Regions from separate parts of the Methylotenera versatilis 79 genome, predicted to be linked through region 1. Evidence: riboswitches for the same ligand, from Rfam matches in the RefSeq annotation. Region 1 holds a riboswitch; the other holds the start of a gene.

Region 1 (7,684 bases):
CGTAGCAATTAACAACTCGCCACACTCTAAAATACCCTCAACTTTTAAGCGTAAAAATTCAGCACTTTTAGCATCAAACCCATTATGAACAAACCCAGTCGCTGTATTTTCAAACTCGCCAATGGCCTGTGATGTTTTAATGCGCTCAATATCGACCAATTGATGAATGCTCTTACGCAATTGATTATCAGTAATATGGATAAATCGCCAAGGCTGCATTAAACCGACGCTAGGTGCGTGGTGCGCAGCTTGCAGAATTTTCTGCAAAACCTCAGGCGCAACAGCTGTTGATAGAAAATGTCGCATGTCACGCCGTTCAGCAATGACTTTATAAATTGCGGCTTGTTCCGCTGGGCTGTATGCGTGAGAATTAGACATGTTAAATACAAAAAAAGCCGCTTTAAATTAAGCGACTTTTTTATTATGCATGATTATATTTTTGAAGTTTGCAAGGGTTTAACATTACGCCAAAGCGCAACACTCAACCAAAAAAACGCAAAATACATCATTGAGAATCCCATCCAGTTTGGCAAATATTCCCAACCATGTCGCATAGACTCGACTAAACCTTCAGCTGGAAAACGGCCAGAAAACAAATAGTAAGTTTGAGTAGAAATAACAAAAGCAACAAATGTCGTTCCTACACTCACTAAGATATAAGACAACACAGCACTTACATTAGCGGCGAATGTGTCTTTTTGTTTAGCTAACCATAAACCGCCCAACCACATTGCGCCGTAAGCAGGAATCAAACCCCAATAGCCATCTGTTAAACAAAAGCCTTGTGCAGGATCAAACGCAGCAGCGCCAAAATCAATCACCGTGGCTAATACAAAAAATACAATAAACCAAGTAGCGCGTTTTAACAATAAACCGCCTAATAAAAACAATACTAAACTGGCATCAGGCAATGAAACATGCGTCAACACATGACTGCCGCGCGTTAACAGCATAAAAAATGTAATAACTGCCGCGATAATCAGTTGTTTTGATAATGTTAAATGATTTTGCATAGATGATTGCCCTGCGCTTTAAAAGCCACAAATTAGTAATGACGAATCATACCATTATGTAGCTTTTATTTTTCAAATGAACGATTAAAACTTAAAAATCTGCGCGCATTCCAACGCGCCAAGTACGCACGAAATCGACAGGATAGATTGAGTCATCAGCAATTTGAATTGAGTTCTCTTCTTCAAACAAATTAGTAATTGATGTAAAGAAATTCAAATTCTTGTACTGATAATTTAGTGCGATGCTAGTTGAGTTGTAGTCATCCTGCTTTTGATCCAAATTGTTTTGAAAGTCTTTAAATGAATAGGCTTTTGAACGCCATGTATGGTTAAGATTTAAATTGGCATGCTCATAAAAATGATAGTTCAAATTGGCAACTATGGTATGTTTCGGCACTCCTGGTAAGTCTTTATTTCTAACAGTTGCATTACTAAGTGTAACGTCTTTATCAATAATTGCGCGAGTATAGTTATAAATTACGCTAGCATTTAAATTTTGATTAAATTTAAAGTAATCTTGTACTTCAAAGCCATATTTTGATGATTTATCAATATTTGAGTTTGTACCAAAAAATCCAAGTGTTGGATCTAAGTAAATTTCATTGTCTAATTTCGCATGAAATACATTTAGTTTTAAACGATTATTCTCAACAACATGATTTAAACCGACATTAAGCGTTTTAACTTTAGCAGGATCAATAAACCCATTAAAGCCACCCCCAAAAAAATCATATAAACGATCAAGGTCAGGCGCTTGATACGCAAGATTGTAGTTTGTAAAAACACTGACTTCATTATTGATACGATAATTTGCGCCAATGTCCCATGCGTCGATATCATTTGATGCTTTATCAATAGGTCCACCTATGGGAGATATCTTATATTTAACATTTTCGTTTCTACCACCTGCTGATAACGTTAAATTATCAATACGATATTCAGCTTGGGCAAAGAACGCATAATTATCTTTAGTCGATGTGTCTTTAGGTGTACCAAAAGCTCTTACAGATTTTCTTTCACCATCAAAATTTTGATAACCTACAATTGCATTTAAAAACTCATTTTTATAGGTTAGATTTACTTCGTTCGAGTCGTAGTTATAATTAGCTGTAGATGGAAATGCAGAAATAAAATCTGAGTATTTATCTTCTTGGTAATGGAATGCACTAATTTGTATATTTTTTGTAATATTGAATTCAGTTCCAATTCGCCATTGGTCACTATTAAATGATTGGTGAGTATAAGGAAATGGGCCACTTTGTCTTGGATTGTCTCTAAACTGAGCTTTAGTAAGTGTGTTTACGTATCTAATATCATTACGTGAACTTGTACCTTCTGCAAAAAAACGCAAATCTTCAGTGGGCTTAATTTTCAGTTTTACGTTTTGGCTGTTGCTGGTAAATTGGTCTTTGTGCCCTGTAACATCTTTTTTACTAAAACCATCATTACTGTCATGCGATAAACTCGCAGACAAATCAATATATTGCTCTGAAATCCCAGCAGTAATTAATGAGTTCTTTTGACCGAAATTACCTAATGAACTACTTAATGAGATGCCCGTTTTATTTTTAGTGTAAATTTGAATTGCACCAGCAGTCGCCCCATCACCATAAAGTACAGAACCGCTACCTTTAGCAATCTCAATACGCTCAACATTGCCAAGAGGGATACCAGCGAGTAGAGCGGGAGATAAGTCAATATTATTTAGACGCTGACCATCAATAGTTATGACTACATTTTGATAGCCATTTTCGGTACCAAAACCACGTAAATTAATCGCTGGAGTAGCTCGATTACCGATGTTAGGTGACACATTTAGTGACGTTTGCTGCGCTAGATAGTCATAAAGTGTCGTAACACCAGAGTCCTCAATTTGCTTCGCAGTATGAATTTCTGAAGCATAAGTGGTTTCGGTATCTTTGCGCTCAAAGCGATTCGCTTTAACGGTCACGTCATCTAAATTAATATTTTCAGCGGCAAAAAGTGGAGAAGTGATTGCCAAGCCGACTAAGCTGACAATAATAGACTGTTTCATTGGTGGATATCCCTGTTTATCACGCGACCCCGCGTGTTTTTATAATGAGGAATACCGGAAATGTTTGTAAAACCAGAACGAAATATACAAAAAATTGACGTCAATTTTAATTGCACATGATGTTTTGATTACCGTCACCCCGCGGTATTTCCTAACGAGTTTGTTGTAGGCCGGTCTCCGGGCTTATGAGGAATGATTTGCGCCTTCCCAAGTTAATTTCACTCAGTGGCTTGATTTGCAAAACTACACTCACTTACCGTTGCGGGGGCAGCATAAGCATTGTTTTTAGTCTTAAATACCAACTAAACGCACTTATTTCCCAGTTTCACCTTTGTTAATCGAATATTAACGTTAGGCACCTATCAACTAGGCGGGATTATATCTTTAATTTTATTGCACCTGTTATTTATTCAAGTGCGGTATAAATACTCGCAACCATCACTTAAGTGCTTGGCTAAGCAATTACCAAACGCTTGAATGTTTACGCAACAAGTGGGTTAAAACATATTAAATTACTTTGAATAGTCACCGTTAGCTATTGACTATAATGATTTTTTTCCTTTATAGTGGGATATGGATGCAGATTTAAAAAGATTAGAAGATAAAATTAGCAAGCTCATTTCTTTGTGCGTAACGTTACGCGAAGAAAATATACAGTTGCGCGGCAACTTGACGCAAGCACAACAAAACTCCGATACTTTAAAAAGCAATATGCTATTAGCGAGCCAAAAGCTTGAAATTCTGCTTGAAACAATGCCAGCTGATGCGGTTGCTTCTGGCACAGTTACTACGGATGAAGAAATATCATGAGTATCGCGAGATCAATCGATTTAACCATTATGGGACGTGAATTTACCGTTTCATGCACGGATGAAGAGCGCGCAGGTTTGCTTGAGGCAGTGAGTTATTTAGATAAAAAAATGCACGATATTCGTGATACTGGAAAAGTAATTGGTATTGAACGTATTGCGATGATGGCCGCGCTAAATTTGTCGCACGAATTGCTGCATACCAAGACTGGCGATGTTGACATCGGCGATTATAAGCGTAGGATTAGTGCCATGCAGAATCAAATTGACGATGCAATGACTGATCAAACAAAGCTGTTATAAGGTAGTTTTTAAACGTTTTTATGTGTTAACTTTATTGGTTAAATAATAGTAAACTGGTTTAGTTAACATGGCTTTTTAACCTAGTTCTTCAACTAGGCTGTTGTAATCAGTTTTATTCATCCGTTCGTCACAAGTTAGTTTTAACATTTAACTTGTTTTCTGTGGTGTTGCTTGAGTCTTAAATTCCTTGAACTAGTTTTCGTTATAGGTTTCAGCTATTCAAGTCGCGGTGTGAGCGCTCTAAATTGGGATGTCTTTTAAGGCACCCTTGGCGAGTGAACCTTAAGCGCTTTAGGTTGTTACCACTTGGACCTTTTTGGTTCAGGATAACGGCTCAGGCAACACCACAGAGAATAGGTTTTGTTTTTAAAGCGAAATTCCCGTGTTGTTTTTCACTCCCCGTACTTGATGTACTGCATTCGTTCAAATTCTTTGCCTCAGCTTCATTTGAACAATATTTGCACTTTAAACTCGCACTCAAAACTAGCTTGTGACAGCTAGTTTTAACGCAATTCGTGATATTTCAAATCAGCCAGACTGACAATTTCCAAACATTTCTCATGACACGCTTCTAGAACCACTGGCGGTGCAAAACCAGCTTCACTTGCTTCTAACCATCGCGCTGCGCATACGCACCAACGGTCACCAGCGACCAACCCTTCAAAACCATATTCAGGTCTTGGCGTACTTAAATCGTTACCGCGCGAAATTGAATAGGCTAAAAACTCATCCGTCATTTGCGCACAAACCGTGTGGCTTCCACTGTCTTCAGGTCCCGTTTCACAACATCCATTGCGGGTAAAGCCGGTTACAGGATCTAAACCACAAGTTTGCAGAGTTGTGCCTAATACGTTACGCGCCATGTTTTATTCCAAAATGATAAACTTCAATTATCATACCCAAAATTATGGATTCTAGTTTTAAATCAAATTTTTTAAATGAAGAAAGATGAGTTGCAATGCGTTATTGGTTGATGAAGTCAGAACCGACAGATGTATCGATTGACGATTTGGCCACGATGCCGAATCAAACAGTCGATTGGTATGGTGTGCGCAATTATCAAGCGCGTAATTTTATGCGCGACCAAATGCAGATTGGCGATGGCGTACTGTTTTACCACTCCAATTGCGAAATGCCAGGTATCGCAGGCATTGCAGAAGTGAGCAGCTTGGCTTATCCCGACCGATTACAATTTATAAAAAGTCACAAATATTTTGATGAGAAAGCCACGCCAGAAACACCGCGCTGGTTTAATGTGGATGTAAAACTAGTGCGCAAAACACGTTTATTGAGCTTAAAAGAGTTGCGTGAAACGCCAAAACTAGAAAACTTACGCATCTTACAACGTGGCAATCGCTTATCCATTACGCCTGTGGAGGCACAGGATTGGCGATATATTTTAGAATTACTTAACACATAAATTAAGCCAATTTTAGTGTTAACTTTAGGTTAACTGATGTTAAAAAGCCCGCTTTCGCGGGCTTTTTAATGATTAACTCAAACTTGAGTTAAGGCTTATCCAAACTTCCCATCGCTTTAGGATAAGTGACCAAACCCCACGGCATGCCTTTTACTTCGATTTGTTTGGTTACTTCTAATTTTTCTGCATCAATCACATAAACCGCATCTGATTTTCCGCATGCCAATAAGATTTCTTTTTCATTAGGCGTAAAACTAAAGTGCCAGCAGCGATTACCTGTTGGGATTTCTTTAATTTTTTCGTAGGTTTTCGCATCGAACACCTGCAGCAATTTAGCCTTGTTAGTCGCCACAAAAATACGCTCGCCTTTTTTGTCATACGCAATACCATAAGGTGTTTCTGCCGTATCTACGGTGCGCACCAAATTGTAATCTTTATCCAACACCATAAATTTGTTGCCATATTCTAATGTGGCCAAATAAGTCGTGCCGTCCGGTGATACTTTAATACCGCGTGGACGGTCACCCAATTCATGCGTTTTAATGGTTTTAACTAACTCGCCCGTTTCAATATTATGTACGGTCACTGTATTATCGGCTTCGTTAGTAATGACTAGCTGCTTACCATCGGCTGAGAACTCAATACCCTCTGTTTCTGGTCCGCCAGTTATCTCACGTATTTTTTCACCTTTGGCTAAATCGATCACCGCAATTTTTGCTGGAATCAAGTCGTCGTCGTCATCTTCTTCCTCTGCTTTGGCTTTTTCACCCGGTTTTGGTGGAGGCCCACCTTTTGAGCTTGGCTCAGAAGATACATAAGCAAAATTGCCACTTACGCGCACGAATTCAGGATTTTTACCGACTTTGATTTGTTGCAGCACATCGCCAGTGGCAGTATCAATGACAGAAACGCTTTCGTTGTCGCGCGTCGCTACAATCAGTTTTTTACCATCATCTGTCACACCTAAACCACGTGGTGATGCAGCTTTAAGATCAAGCTGCTTAACCACTTCCATAGTCGCTAAATCAATCACACTCACACTTGCATCTTGGCTGGTTACATAAGCCACGCCTGCTGATGTTGTCGGCGTTTCGGCAGATGTTTGCACTGCTGGTTCGTCTAATTTAGGTTCTGCTGCTTTTTCTTTATTACAGGCCGTCACGCTTGCAACTAGCGCAATTAAAATTAAGCTGATGCGTGTTTTATTTAAGGTTAATTTCATTCCAAATCTCCAAAGAATTTGTATTTAGTTTTCAATATAATCTATTATCAAGCAAAAACTATACTCATTAGTATACGCTTAAAAAGCCAATATAAACAATTGCTTATTTTCAACCAATATTAGAATTGGCTGAATACAGCCAAAGTGGTGGTGGTTGAACCAATTTAACCAGACTTAATTTTTGACCAAAAATAATGGTTAAGTCAGGATTAAATAGCTCAAATATTAACGTTAAGCATCAACCCAAAAACAGTTTATAAGCAGGATTTTGTGTCTCATCCCAATAAGGATAACCTGACGTTTGCAAAACCGTAGCGAAATCTTGCAACTGGTTCGGCGGCACTTGCATACCAACTAACACGCGGCCAAAATCGGCGCCGTGATTGCGATAATGAAACAAACTGATATTCCAATCGTGTCCCACTGTATCTAAAAACTTCATCAGTGCACCTGGCTTTTCAGGGAACTCAAAGCGAAACACCACTTCATTTTCAGCCTGCGGCGCGTGACCACCAACCAAATGGCGTAAATGCAGTTTTGCGACTTCATTGTCGGTTAAGTCCAGCGCAGGTAAACCTTGCGCTTGCAAATCTTGCACTAATTTGACGGACTCTGCTGGATCTGCAATCGCCACGCCGACGAAAATATGCGCGGCTACTGGATCAGAATAACGATAGTTAAACTCGGTAATATTGCGGTCGCCCAGCAAGCGACAAAACGTTTTAAATGCGCCGGCTTTTTCTGGAATCGTCACCGCCAAAACCGCTTCACGCTTTTCGCCGATTTCCGCGCGTTCCGCTATAAAACGTAAACGGTCAAAATTCATATTGGCACCCGATGCGATGCCAACCAATGTTTTGCCCGTGATGTTATTACGTTTGG
Region 2 (7,684 bases), 950 kb from region 1:
TACGTCAGATGGCGAAAACAATGTCCAATCGCCCGCTTCAGTCACGCGACGCATAAATAGATCGGGAATCCAATGTGCAGTATTCATGTCATGTGTACGGCGGCGGTCATCGCCAGTGTTTTTGCGTAAGTCTAAAAATTCTTCAATATCTAAATGCCATGTTTCTAAATAACCGCACACAGCACCTTTACGTTTGCCGCCTTGGTTAACTGCTACAGCTGTGTCATTTACCACTTTCAAGAATGGAATCACGCCTTGGCTTTTGCCATTGGTGCCTTTGATTCGTGCGCCCAATGAACGCACTGGCGTCCAGTCATTGCCTAAGCCGCCGGCGTATTTTTGCAATAATGCATTTTCTTTAATGCCTTGATAGATGCCTTCAAGGTCATCGCTTACGGTAGTCAAATAGCAGCTGGATAATTGTGAATGCAATGTACCGGCATTGAATAAAGTCGGTGTTGAGCTCATAAAATCAAACGTACTTAACACGTTGTAGAACTCAATTGCGCGCGTTTCGCGGTCAATCTCGTTAATCGCCAAGCCCATCGCCACGCGCATAAAGAATATTTGTGGCAACTCGATACGTCGCTCTTCAATATGCAAAAAATAGCGGTCATATAGCGTTTGAATACCTAAATAACCAAATTGAAAATCGCGTTCTTTTTTAAGTGCAGCAGCAAGTTTGGTTAAATCAAACTGCGCTAAACGTTGATCTAGCAATTCTGCATCGATACCCATTTTGATATAACGTGGGAAATATTCGACATAATGTGTATCCATCTCAGCATGGCTGACACGTCCACCTAATACTTCGGCGCGCACTAAATCCAGTTGCAAACGGGCAGTCACATAATTGTAGGCCGGTTCCGTTTCAATCAAGCTACGTGCCGATAAAATCAGCGCTTTATACACTTCAGTAAACGGAATGCCATCGTACAAATCGCGCACTGCTTGCTCTACCACTACATTTGCGTCAACAGCGTTTCCTAAGTTTAGACAAGCCTCACTCACCATCGCAGTCAGCTCTTTAATATTTAACGGCGTTAATTTGCCATTGATATTCACGTTAAGTGCGTGTTCAGGTTCTGTGTTTACTTGGCTGGCTTTTTCAGCGGCGCGTTCTTCATTGCGTTTTTCACGGTAAAGCACGTATGCGCGCGCTACATCGTGGTTGCCATTGCGCATCAACGCCAATTCTACTTGGTCTTGAATATCTTCAATGTGAATAGAACCGCCAGCAGGTAAACGGCGGATTAGCGCGTTATTCACCAATTGGCTCAATGTGACGACTTGGTCGCGCACACGTTGCGAAGCCGCACTTTGATTGCCTTCGACTGCTAAAAAAGCTTTGGTGATGGCAATAGAGATTTTATCGAGAGTGAAGGCAACTGCTGCGCCATTTCGGCGGATTACTTGCAGCGTTGGTAATAATGTGGATTGTGCTGAATCAGCGTTTTGTGATGGTCTTACGTCATCCATTTTGGTTTTCCCTTTTTAATAAAGGGCAGGTTCGCTTTACTTAACACATTTTTTTAATCAAAAAATATGTAACTAAAAACAGCATGGCAGAAAATCAAAAAGAATGACTTTCCATCTGCCGAGGACACCCCGCCTCAAACGTTATAAAAAAATAGTTTTGCATCATTTTTGATGGTTAAGTTAACGCTGAATTTGTTAAGTTAACCCTAGATTTGACGCAAAAAATGCACACGGCAGGTCTTCTGGCTTTCAGGTCTTCATCATTTTGCTAGCCTTCCCGAGCGGATTTTTACATCCAAACTTAGTGGCAAAAGAGATACAAAATGACTCGCTGATTACAGCTGCGGGGGCAGCCCCGGAATTAAAGTCTGCAAGCTAATAATTCGCTCTACAAACTTCGCACCGGATTCCCTTTTATCTCGAATTTCGACAGAAATTCGAGAACCGTATGTAAAGACTATAACGCAATATGGTGGGGTATTTCAACAGATAAAACACAATATATTGATAATATTTTAATTTATTTCCTATATGTATGTTTTATAAGACTTTTTATTTTAGTCACAATTACGCTGTTTGCTCCAATGCTATTCTTAATGTTTTAGCAACACTAACCATGTTTTGTAACGCCAGTTTCGTTTCATCCCACCCTCGGGTTTTTAGGCCGCAATCTGGGTTAATCCAAAGCCGCTCTGCAGGAACCACTTCAAATGCGCGTTTCATCAGTTTTTCCATCGCCTCGATACTTGGCACGCGTGGCGAGTGAATGTCGTACACACCAGGCCCAATCTCGTTCGGATATGAAAACTCACCAAAGCCATCTAATAATTCCATTGCCGAACGCGAAGTTTCAATCGTAATCACGTCCGCATCCATCGCTGCAATCGCTGGCAAAATATCGTTAAACTCCGCGTAACACATATGCGTGTGAATCTGCGTATCGTCTTTGGCAACACTGGCAGAAAGTTTAAAAGCGCGAACTGCCCAAGCCAGATAATGTGCCCACGCGGCTTTTTGTAGCGGCAAACCCTCACGCAAAGCGGGTTCATCGATTTGAATAACCGCGATACCCACATTTTGCAAATCATCCACTTCATCGCGAATCGCCAGCGCTAATTGCAAAGCAGTGGTTTCGCGTGGTTGGTCATCGCGCACAAAAGACCATTGCAGCATAGTGATCGGGCCAGTCAACATGCCTTTTACAGGACGCGTAGAAAGCGATTGTGCAAAACGTGCGGTATCAACGGTCATTGGATGCGGCCGATAAACATCACCAAAAATAACCGGCGGTTTAACGCAACGCGAACCATAACTTTGCACCCAGCCATTTTGCGTAAACACATAACCAGCTAACTGTTCACCAAAAAATTCCACCATATCATTACGTTCAGCTTCGCCGTGCACCAACACATCCAAGCCGATTTCTTCTTGTTGCGCGATAGCATAAGCAATGTGCGATTCCATATCTAGCGCATATTTATCTTGGCTAATCTCGCCTTTTTTAAATGCGGCGCGGCTGGCGCGAATGTCTGGCGTTTGTGGAAATGAGCCAATCGTCGTCGTTGGCAATAATGGTAAATTCAAACGCGCGTGTTGTGTGATTTGGCGAGTATTGAATGTACTTTCGCGGTTCTCATTTAAATCATTCAAGCCCTGAATGCGCGCTTTTACATCGGCATTATGCACACGCGCTGATTGATTGCGTGAGGCGATGGCGGCACGTGAAATACTTAATTCTTCTGCCACAGAATCAACACCGTGATTCAATGCTTTGGCAATGGTTTTTAGCTCGATGAGTTTTTCATCCGCAAACGCCAACCAAGACTTTATTTCAATATCCAATTTAACTTCATGTTGCAAAGTCACTGGCGTATGCAATAGCGAACAACTTGGCGCAATCCACAAACGCTCGCCCAATCGCTGCGCCCAATGTTCTAATAAAGCCAATGCTTTATCCAAATCAGTGCGCCAAATATTGCGACCGTCAATAATGCCAGCCGATAACACCCAATAACTCGGAATCGTATTCACCCACGGGCCTAATTGCTCTGGCGCGCGCACTAAATCTAAGTGAATTCCATCCACAGGCAATGTGGCAATCAAACCTTGGTAGCGCGAAATATTAGCAAAATAAGTCGTTAACAATAATTTTGGGCGAGAAATCCTAAACCACGCATAAGCGCGCTCAAAGGCTTTGAGCCAAACGTCATCTAAATCCAGCGCAAAAATCGGTTCGTCGATTTGTAGCCATTCGATTTTTTTTGCATGCAATTCTTGTAGTAAATGCGCGTATTGTTGGGCCAAATTATCCAGCAAATCTAACTTGTTCACGCCGCGCGCTTTGCTTAAATACAGAAAACTCACTGGGCCAAGCAGCACAGGTTTCACGTTTTTAGACAATTTTAGCGCTTCGTCAACCTGATTTAAAAAGTCATGCGCGTTGATAGAAAACTGCGTATCGGCATTTAATTCTGGCACGATATAATGATAGTTCGTATCGAACCATTTCGTCATTTCCATCGCTGGTTGCTCTAAATTGCCACGTGCTAATGCAAAATAAGCATTTTCTGGCGAAATACTTTTTTCACCAAAAGGCAATTTAGCAAAACGTTTTGGCTGTGCACTGAATAAAACCGTGTGATCCAACACGTGATCGTATTGCGAAAAATCATTGCTTGTTATAAAGGCTAAGTCGGCATCCTGCTGTTTCTGCCAATGCGTTGCGCGTAGGTTTGTTGCTGTAGTTTGCAAATCTTCAGATGAAGATTCACGGCGCCAGAAAGATTCCAGCGCGAATTTCAATTCGCGTTTTGCACCAACGCGCGGATAACCCAAAATATGGGCTTTAACTATTTTTGTTGTCATTATAATCACCTAAATATTCACTAAATTTTTGTGGTAACTCTGTTGAGAATCAACTAAGGTTTGCATTGTGAAGCGATGAAATTTTTTAATAAAGCGAAAGTTTTTGTGATAAATTTGAATTAAATTCATACCTAAAAATGTAAGGCAGTTCAATATGCTAGAAATCCGTCATTTAAAATCGCTTAAAGCTATCGCTGAAACAGGAAAATTGGGGCTGGCTGCAGAGCGTGTTTTTCTAACACAATCGGCACTTTCACACCAAATACGCGCGCTGGAAACGCATTATGCAATCACGCTTTTTCAGCGCAGCGCACAAGGTTTGCGCTTTACGCCAGCTGGACAGCGACTGTTAGATTTAGCCAATGAATTATTACCGCTGATTGAGAAATCCGAACGCGATTTGATTCGCCTGAAAAGCGATCAATCTGGCGAGTTAAGAATTGTGCTGGAATGCCATACCTGTTTTGATTGGCTAACGCCGGTGATGGATGCATTCAGGCGCGCCTGGCCAGAGGTGGAAATAGATCTGGTGGCTGGATTTCATAGCGACCCTTGGCACTTGTTGCATGAAGGCAAAGCAGATGTCGTGATTGGTGGCTTGCCAAATGCTATGTCTGAAAAAAATAGCAGCTTAAATCATCTGCCATTATTTAAGTTTGAGATTATGGCGGTGCTTCCCACCGATCATATTTTGCGCAATAAAACGCGATTAACTGCGCAAGATTTTAGCGATGAAACCTTGATTACTTACCCAGTACCAGAAGACCGCATTGATGTCATCAAGCAAGTATTAAAGCCAGCGGAAATTCAATTTAATCGCCGCACGGCCGAGTTAACTATTGCGATTATGCAGCTAGTCGCCAGTCGACGTGGATTGGCGGCTTTGCCTAGCTGGGGCATTCAGAGCTATGTAGAACATGATTATGTATTGGCTAAACCCATCGGCACCAAAGGTTTGTGGTCGGAGCTATATGCAATCGGCACCAATGAAATGATGGCGCGACCTTATGCCAAAGATTTAGCGCGCATCATTCGCGATGTTTGCGCAGAAAAATTGCAAGGCATTAAATTGTTGTAATGGTGATTTAAACGCATCAACTTTCGGCATTAAATCGCGTTGTCACAAAACCGTCATCAAAAATCACTATTCTGTATTTAATTAAGTTAATTAAATATCGAGATTAAAAATGAATTTAAATGACGCAGAAGTCATGGAACGTATTCACAATGACTTAATCGATAGTTTGGATGAAGAATTAGAGCTAGAGTTAGAAGACAACCACTTAGATTCACTCTCAGGCAATGATGCTAATCGTAGCAAAGAGTATCGCCGTACCTATTTTAAAGAGTTATTTCGCCTGCAAGCCGAACTAGTCAAATTGCAAGATTGGGTTGCAGCCACTGGTCACAAAGTGGTGATTATTTTTGAAGGCCGCGATGCAGCAGGCAAGGGCGGTGTGATTAAGCGCATTACACAGCGTCTTAATCCGCGTATCTGTCGTGTGGCTGCATTACCTGCGCCAAATGAGCGTGAACGCACACAATGGTATTTTCAACGTTATGTTTCCCATTTACCTGCTGCTGGCGAAATTGTGTTGTTCGACCGCAGTTGGTACAACCGTGCAGGCGTTGAGCGCGTGATGGGTTTTTGCGACGATGTGCAATATGAAGAGTTTTTCCGCTCAGTGCCAGACTTTGAAAGAATGCTGGTGCGCTCAGGCATTCAAGTCATTAAATACTGGTTTTCCATTTCAGATGAAGAGCAGCATCTGCGCTTTTTAGGCCGTGCACATGACCCGCTTAAACAATGGAAACTCAGCCCGATGGATTTGGAATCACGCCGTCGTTGGGAGTTGTATACCAAAGCTAAAGAAGTGATGCTAGAACGCACGCACATTGAAGAGGCGCCTTGGCACATTGTAGAAGCCGTTGATAAGAAAAAAGCGCGGCTTAACTGTATTCACCATTTACTTAACCAAATGCCATACGAAGAAATCAAGCGGCCTGTTATCGAACTGCCAGAGCGTGAACACCATGATGATTATGTGCGCCAGCCTGTGCCGAAAGATATGTTTGTGCCAGAGGTTTACTGATCTTGCTGATATATGGTCTTGTGGTACTTGCCGCGATATAACTATTAAGCCGTTGTCATTAATTTGTCATATAGTTCGCCAATACTGTTTATAGACTTTAAATCTATTTAACTTATATTAATTGTAGGGATACTCACCATGCGTTCAACCACAGCATCCATCGGTGCAACAGCATCACGGCCTAATTTAGATAGCAAACCCAGCAAAGTCACTATATTCGTTTTTATTGCTTTGCTAGTTGGCGGCTTAATATTCACTGCATTTAGTTTGATGCACGATGTAACCGAAACGGGTGCAATCACAACCACTTATTTACCGTTTATTTTGCTAGGCGTTGCGTTGATTATTGCGCTGGCTTTTGAGTTTGTAAATGGCTTCCACGATACGGCAAATGCAGTCGCTACTGTCATTTATACGCATTCCATGCCGCCGAATGTCGCGGTGGTTTGGTCTGGCTTCTTCAATTTCTTAGGCGTACTATTTTCAAGTGGCGCGGTGGCTTTCGGTATTATCGCCTTGTTGCCAGTCGAACTTATTTTACAAGTAGGCGCTGGTTCTGGTTTTGCGATGGTATTTGCCTTATTAATCGCAGCCATTATCTGGAATTTAGGCACATGGTTGCTTGGTTTGCCTGCTTCATCATCACACACTTTAATTGGCTCGATCATTGGTGTTGGCGTGGCAAATGCGTTGATGCACGGTCGCGATGGCACTAGCGGCGTGGATTGGGCGCAAGCGACTAAAATCGGTTATTCGCTGTTACTTTCACCGATGATTGGTTTTGTGATTGCCGCGCTACTGTTATTGGCGCTAAAAGTATTGGTTAAAAATAAAGAGTTGTACGAAGAGCCAAAAGGCAACAAGCCGCCACCAATCTGGATTCGTAGTCTGTTAATTCTTACCTGTACTGGTGTGTCGTTCGCGCATGGGTCTAATGACGGACAAAAAGGCATGGGCTTAATTATGTTGATTTTGGTTGGTACCGTGCCAATGGCTTACGCGCTAAATCGTGCCATGCCAGTCGATCAAATGACGCAATTCGTGGCAGTCGCGCAAGTCATGCAACAATCTATTATCAGTATTGCGCCAGCCGCAGCACCTGTAGATCCGCGCCACACCCTGTCTGAATATGTACGCACTAAAACCGTCACACCAGAAGTGTTACCGGCTTTGGCGGCGGTAACCGGTATTATTGGCGCGCAAGTAAAAGAGCATGGCACATTTTCACGCGTACCAGCTGAGGTGGT

What was found. Region 1 has a riboswitch for cobalamin ahead of METVE_RS0103135 (TonB-dependent receptor). Riboswitches for the same ligand answer to the same signal wherever they lie in the genome.
Region 2: it holds a riboswitch for cobalamin, as region 1 does, so the genes downstream of both, METVE_RS0107665 (ribonucleoside-diphosphate reductase subunit alpha) here and METVE_RS0103135 (TonB-dependent receptor) in region 1, are expected to answer to the same signal.

What each region holds. Positions count from the first base shown of each region.
Region 1 is NZ_ARVX01000001.1:598,835-606,518, forward strand. It holds gene bluB (5,6-dimethylbenzimidazole synthase) at 1-378, opposite strand, end outside; gene METVE_RS0103130 (hypothetical protein) at 432-1,013, opposite strand; gene METVE_RS0103135 (TonB-dependent receptor) at 1,105-3,048, opposite strand; cobalamin riboswitch at 3,200-3,426, opposite strand; gene METVE_RS0103140 (hypothetical protein) at 3,622-3,858, shown strand; gene METVE_RS0103145 (cell division protein ZapA) at 3,855-4,160, shown strand; gene METVE_RS0103150 (DUF2237 family protein) at 4,664-5,023, opposite strand; gene METVE_RS0103155 (EVE domain-containing protein) at 5,119-5,580, shown strand; gene METVE_RS0103160 (YVTN family beta-propeller repeat protein) at 5,669-6,802, opposite strand; gene ilvA (threonine ammonia-lyase, biosynthetic) at 7,041-7,684, opposite strand, start outside.
Region 2 is NZ_ARVX01000001.1:1,553,021-1,560,704, forward strand. It holds gene METVE_RS0107665 (ribonucleoside-diphosphate reductase subunit alpha) at 1-1,479, opposite strand, end outside; cobalamin riboswitch at 1,695-1,943, opposite strand; gene metE (5-methyltetrahydropteroyltriglutamate--homocysteine S-methyltransferase) at 2,047-4,344, opposite strand; gene METVE_RS0107680 (LysR family transcriptional regulator) at 4,499-5,422, shown strand; gene ppk2 (polyphosphate kinase 2) at 5,532-6,437, shown strand; gene METVE_RS0107690 (inorganic phosphate transporter) at 6,576-7,684, shown strand, end outside.